One region of the Pseudoalteromonas sp. HF66 genome, then DNA from elsewhere that is predicted to be linked to it. Evidence: predicted binding sites of a transcription regulator. Region 1 holds the regulator's gene; the other holds the start of a gene.
What was found. Region 1 encodes FliA, which starts transcription of late flagellar genes. Its sites were predicted from a motif close to CTAAAGNTNNNNNNNNNNNNGCCGATA; they were not measured.
Positions count from the first base shown of each region.

Region 2: pomA (flagellar motor protein PomA) is a predicted target of FliA. The motif match lies at 2,133-2,159, and genes of this name have one in related genera.

Region 1 covers NZ_JAATOU010000004.1:150,882-154,311, reverse strand. Annotated here, with positions in the region: gene HCZ11_RS06305 (chemotaxis protein CheA) at 1-113, opposite strand, end outside; gene HCZ11_RS06300 (protein phosphatase CheZ) at 129-896, opposite strand; gene cheY (chemotaxis response regulator CheY) at 914-1,297, opposite strand; gene HCZ11_RS06290 (RNA polymerase sigma factor FliA) at 1,338-2,048, opposite strand; gene HCZ11_RS06285 (MinD/ParA family protein) at 2,075-2,935, opposite strand; gene flhF (flagellar biosynthesis protein FlhF) at 2,928-3,430, opposite strand, start outside.
Region 2 covers NZ_JAATOU010000006.1:6,675-10,104, forward strand. Annotated here, with positions in the region: gene HCZ11_RS07780 (hypothetical protein) at 1-239, opposite strand, end outside; gene HCZ11_RS07785 (flagellar motor protein MotB) at 375-1,298, opposite strand; gene pomA (flagellar motor protein PomA) at 1,302-2,069, opposite strand; gene xseB (exodeoxyribonuclease VII small subunit) at 2,342-2,584, shown strand; gene ispA ((2E,6E)-farnesyl diphosphate synthase) at 2,589-3,430, shown strand, end outside.

The DNA.
Region 1 (3,430 bases):
TTGTCTTCTGGGTTGTTTTCAAGCTCAACTAATTGCTCCGACAATAGCTCTAAGATTTCTCCTGCTTCAACAAGGAAATCCTGTAATATATCTTCATCGACTTCAAAGCTCATGCAGCTACTCTCCTCTTAGAAGCCCAGACTTGATAATAGATCATCGACTTCATCTTGTCCTGAAACAACATCATCGCGAGACTCTTTATCAATAATCGGCCCTTCAGGACCTGCTAGTGTGTCACTTGGTGCAGGTGCTTTTTCTATGGCCTGTTTTTCTTGTTGTTGATGACCATCTTCTTGACTGCCAAACACAGTTAAGAGATTAATTAAACTGTCTTCTACTTCTCGCACTAGTTCAATGACACGACGAATAACTTGTCCAGTTAAATCTTGATAATCCTGCGCCATCAGCACATTGGTCATCAAGCCTTGAAGCTCATCGGTTTTTGTGTGCGAGTTATTCATGAACTTATCTAGGCTATGACATAACGATTTAAATTCACCGAGTTCAATTTCTCGGTTCATTAAACGATCCCAAGTAGGCTTAATTGCAGCAATTTCATCAGCAAGTTGTTGCGCTATCGGTAAACTTGCTTCAACTGCATCCATAGTTTTATTGGCGGCACTTTCTGTCATTTCCATAACATAATTTAAGCGCTGCTTAGCATCTGGGATAGCGTCGGTAGTTAAATCAGCGAGACGAGTATCTAGGTCAAAGTTTTTTAACGCTTCATGAAGTTGACGCGTCAATTTACCGACTTCAGCAAACAACTCTGATTGCTCTTTTGACGCAGCATCAAGAATTAGCTTATCAGCTTTTTCTTGTTCACCATTTTCAAGATACTCAACAAGTTGACGAGCTTGCTCTAAACTTATTTGAGGCGCAGCAAGTGCTGACATAAGCCTCTCCCCTTAGATTAACCTAAACGTTCAAACACTTTTTCCAATTTGGTTTTAAGTGTCGCAGCAGTGAATGGTTTAACGATATAGCCATTAACACCTGCTTGAGCAGCAGCAACAATTTGTTCTTTTTTCGCTTCAGCTGTCACCATTAACACAGGAATATGCTTAAGGCTATCATCAGCACGAATTGCGCGTAACAAATCAATACCTTGCATACCAGGCATGTTCCAATCTGTTACAACAAAATCAAATTCTTGATTTTGTAGCATTGGCAATGCTGTTGAACCGTCGTCAGCTTCCTGCACATTGGTAAAACCTAAATCCCTTAATAGATTTTTAATGATACGTCTCATTGTAGAAAAATCATCAACAACAAGAATTTTCATGTTTTTATCCAAAACATCCTCCGGTGAGGTTTGAACCTTTATTTACTTACTACTAATTAATCCAGTCATTGATTTTTGCTTTGAGCTTAATCATCGCCTGACCATGTATTTGACTCACACGCGACTCGCTAACATCGAGTATGTGTCCTATTTCTTTTAAGTTCATTTCGTCGTTGTAGTACAAAGACAAAACGAGAGCATCTCTTTCTGGTAACGATTGGATAGCCGTTAATAGAGACTGGTTAAACCGCTCATTTTTAACGTTATTAAACGGTTTGTCTAGTCCTAAATCCTGACCTACTGGTGTGATGACATCTTCATCCACGCCTAAGTCTTCAATGCCTAATACTTTACTAGAATTTACATCATGTAGAATATGATGGTACTCATCCAGTGTAATATCAAGTTTTTCAGCTACTTCAGTGTCTTTTGGTTCACGATTTAACGTGCTCTCTAATTCGGCAATGGTTTCTGCCACTAGGCGGGCATTTCGGTGAACTGAACGTGGAGCCCAGTCACCTCGGCGAATTTCATCCAGCATAGCACCACGAATACGAATACCAGCGAAGGTTTCAAAACTAGCACCTTTGCTAGCATCAAAGTTTTTTGACGCTTCAATCAGGCCTATCATGCCTGATTGAATTAAGTCATCGAGTTGCACACTGGCAGGTAAACGAGCAATTAGATGGCACGCCACTTTTTTCACTAAAGAGGCATGTTTTTCAACAATCGCATTTAAATTTTGTGCTGATTGATATCCCATCGCTTTATTCACCGATGTTGTCATAGTTAGCCGTTTACTAGTTTTTCAATAAAAAATTCTAAATGGCCAGACGGTTGATTAGGGATCGGCCATTTAACTGCTTTTGTTGCTAATGTTTTAAACGCCACCGCTGCTGGTGAATTCGGGAATAATTCAACGATTACTTTTTGACGGCGCGTAGACTTACGCATGTTCTCGTCATAAGGAATGGTTGCAACTAACTCCATCGAAACATCTAAAAAACGATCCGTTACTTTTGAAAGTTTAGCAAATAATTCTTGCCCTTCACGCAAACTGCGCACCATATTGGCAACAATTTTAAATTTATATACGCCATGCTCACGGCTAAGTACTTTTATAAGTGCGTAAGCATCAGTAATTGAGGTGGGTTCATCACATACAACTACAACAACGTCTTGGGCTGCACGAGAAAAGCTTAATACCATGTCTGAAATACCTGCGGCGGTATCAACAATTAAAATATCAAACTCAGTGTTTAACTCGCTAAATGCACGTATAAGACCTGCATGCTCAGATGGCGATAATTCAACCATACTTTGAGAACCAGACGTTGCTGGTACAATTTTGATTCCTGCAGGGCCTTCGACGAGAATTTCATCAAGCTCACACTCGCCCGACAAAACATGAGATAAGTTACGTTCAACACGAAGGCCAAGCATCACGTCACAGTTTGCCAAACCTAAATCGGCATCTAATACTAATACACGATTTCCTTGCTGGCCTAATGCGATTGCGGTGTTGAGTGAGACGTTGGTTTTACCCACTCCACCTTTACCGCCAGTAACAGCGATAACTTTAACGCCACTATTATTATTTTGATTCATTTTGCGCAGGCCGCTTGCTTGATCTAATACTGTGTTAATCATACATCCCTACTGTGTTCGACGCTACTGCTTGACGTCTTGAATGTTGTGCTTTTGCTCGTTTTAAATACAATTGTTCAGCTTTTTTCACTAGTTTTTCAGCATTCGCTACGCGAATATCCTCAGGAACGCGCTGACCGTTAGTAAGATACCCTATTGGCAGACGATTTTGAATCGCTATGCTAATAATCTCACCTAAACTTAAAGATTCATCCAATTTAGTGAAGATACAGCCACTTAGGTGAACCTTTTTAAAGTGTCTTACGGTTTCTTGCAACACATTTATCTGCGCTGTAGCACTTAATACTAAATAACTACGAATATCAACACGCTGATTACGCATTAAGGTGTTTAATTGTTCAGTTAAGCGTAAATCTCGTTGGCTCATACCCGCAGTGTCTATTAATACTAGACGCTTATTACGTAAATGGTATAACACTTCAGCTAATTCATTCGCATCTTTTACTTGCTTTACACCACAACCAATAATACGACCAT
Region 2 (3,430 bases), on a different contig from region 1:
AAGGCCATCCAAGCAATATCATTAAAAGCCCACACAACATAGCGCCACACATAAATATCATCAAATGCTTTTAGAGCAGAATAAATAAGAGTTCCGAACAAGAAGAAGGCTGCCGTGATAACAGCAAAGTAAAGTGCGGGCCAATCTTTACGAAGATAAAATACAAAAATAGCCGGGCTCAGAATGAACACCCAGCTATGATCTAATGTCACAATGACAGAATCAATCCAATGAGGCAAAGTTACTCACCTTGCGTTTTACCATCATCATTGTCATCGCCACCGCCGCCATTACCTGGCATATAGCTGTACTTATCAACTTTTTTCATTTTTATACTCCATTACATGTGTTAATGAAGTTTCACTTTAATTGATTTATTGTCTTACATCAATAGGGTCAGATTCGTGAGCTTTACCTTGCATGATAGATATTTCGACACGACGATTCCGCTTGCGATCTTCATCAGTCACATTCGGTACAAGAGGCCTAGTTTCTGCGTGACCTACAACCATCATACGAGATTTATCAAAACCAGGGGCTTTTTCCATTTCGCTTGCAACGGCAACTGCACGTTTTGAAGATAAATCCCAATTATTAGTATAAAGCTCATTTGATACTTGGAAGTCGTCAGTATGTCCTGACACGGTTATTTCACCCGGCACATCTTTTAATAGTGTCGCAATATCACGAATAATAGGCTTAAACTTAGGCTGTAAAAAGGCGCTGCCAGATGGGAATGAGCCATTCTCACGGATGCGAATAATAATTTGTTGACCTAATGACTCAAGTTCAATCGCACCATCCATAATTTGCTGTTCAAGCTGCTGGGCAATTTTCTTCACAAGCTCATTAGTCTGTTCTTGGTCAGCCGCAGAAATTGACTGCTCCAATGCTTGTTGCTGAGCCGTACTTTGCGATTCACCACCACGCTTATTACCACGTTGCTCTTGACGACCACCGGCAGAGCTTTCATCACCAGCTTGAAACTCAAGCATTTGCTGAGTCATTTCTACAGTTTGTTGTTGAATCGTTTCGATAGGGGTAGGTTCAGGTTTACCAGGGGTAAACTCCATTGCTATTACCGAGGTCCCTTTTGGAATATCTTTTACTTCAATTTTGTTTTGCACACCAAATGCAAACTTCATTGAACCAGCAATTTGCTTAAACTTCAGTACATCCATTTCCGAGAAAGCAAGTAAGAGTACAAAGAAGCACATTAATAATGACATTAAATCTGCGAAGGTTCCCATCCAGGCTGGTAAACCTGGTGGTGGACATTTGCACTCTTGATCGGACATGCCCTACTCCTCGGTATCAACTTTACGTTTTGATTCAGCTAGGTAATTTTTCAATATACCTTCAATGACTTTCGGATTTTGGCCATCTTGAATACCTAGTACTGCATCGAGAATTAAGCGTTGGTTAAGAGCTTCTTCATCTTTACGTAGTTCTAGCTTTACCTGAATAGGAATTGCTACAACGTTTGCTAAGAAAGCACCATATAATGTTGTTAAAAGTGCAACCGCCATCGCAGGGCCGATTGCTTTCGGGTCATCCATGTTTGATAGCATAGCAACCAGACCTATTAGCGTACCGATCATACCCATCGCAGGGGCAATATCAGCAAGTGACTTGAATAAGCCTGCGCCAAGTTCATGACGATTAGCGGTGAGAGAAATATCTTTTTGCAGAGTGGCACGAACAACATCAGCATCATGACCATCCACTAACATATCCACCCCTTTACGCATAAAACCGTTGGGGATTTCGGCTTCTTCTAATGCTAGAAAACCACCTTTACGTGCTGAGTCAGCTAACTCTACTGCTTTTTCAATTAATTCTTCTGGAGATTCGATTTTGAACATAAAGGCTTTAGCAGCCACTTTACCTATGCCCAAAAATTGCCCCATGGTGAAATTCGATAACACGATAAAAATCGAACCACCAAATACAATGACCACCGAAGGCGTGTTGTAAAACATTGCAACTTGGCCGTCACTACTTAACACCATCGACATAGCAATTAAGCCTATGGCACCAAGAATACCTATTATGGTTGCTAAATCCACATACCCCTCCAGAGGAACAATTACACGACACCCTCAGGCATCAAATTTTTATTATTAACTGCTTATCGGCAAGCAATTGAAATACTTAAATCATTAAATGAATTAATTATATTTTAATGTAAGATTTTTAAGCTACAAGTTTAAGCTGTATGTAAAAGCGTAAAAATAACATATTGAAAATGGATTATGCGTAAAAAAACACATCATTCTTTGACCTAGTTTAGCATTCCCCCTAAAATTGGCCTCACTTTCTAACAGCTATCGAGGCCACAATGGCAACAAAGAAACCAGAAAACTTAAGCTTTGAAGAAGCGCTGGATGAATTATCTCAAATAGTTGCACAAATGGAGCAAGGTGAATTGTCTTTAGAACAATCACTAAAACAATTTGAACGTGGTATTGCGCTGGCGAATGCTTCATCTGGTAAGTTGCAACAAGCCGAACAAAAAGTTGCCATCTTAATGGGTAACGATAGCCAAGCTCCTCTTAGCAATTTTGATTCAAACTTGGACTAATTAAGTGCAACTAAAAGAACAATTACAACGCGCTCGAGAAGACGTTGAGGCACATTTAAATCGCTATTTCGCACAGCCACTTAATACCGAAAAGAACATTAAAGAAGCTACTCATTATGGTGTTTTAAATGGTGGTAAGCGCTTACGTCCTTACCTTGTATATGCGACGGGCCGAATGATGGGTGCTAACAAGGCCGATCTCGATATTCTTGCTGCTGCCATTGAATGTATTCATAGCTACTCATTAGTCCATGATGACCTACCTGCAATGGATGACGATGACTTAAGACGTGGTCGTCCCACCTGTCATATTGTCTATGGTGAAGCGCAAGCAATACTCGCTGGTGATGCATTACAAACACTAGCATTTGATTTAATCGCCAACCACCGATTTTCAGTTCCTGCGAGCCAGCAGGTAAAAATGATAGCCTCGTTAAGCAAAGCCTCAGGTATTGAAGGTATGGTAGGTGGACAGGCACTGGATATAGAAGCGACTGATAAAGAAATTAGCGTGTCTCAGCTAGAGCGTATTCATCAGTTAAAAACGGGCGCCTTATTAAACTGTGCAATTACACTTGGTGCATTAAGTGCTAATAGCTGCGATGAACATACTCTAAAGCAGTTGAACTTATTCGGCCAAGCAATAGGTCTGGCTTTTCAGGTACAAGACGATATCCTAGATGTAGAAGCTGATACTGAAACATTAGGTAAGCCACAAGGTTCAGATATTGCCGCCAATAAAGCAACTTACCCTGCTTTATTGGGAATGGCAGGTGCAAAGCAAAAAGCACAAGACTTACTGGCTCAAGCTCATCAAGCTCTTGAGGCAATTGATTACGACACCAG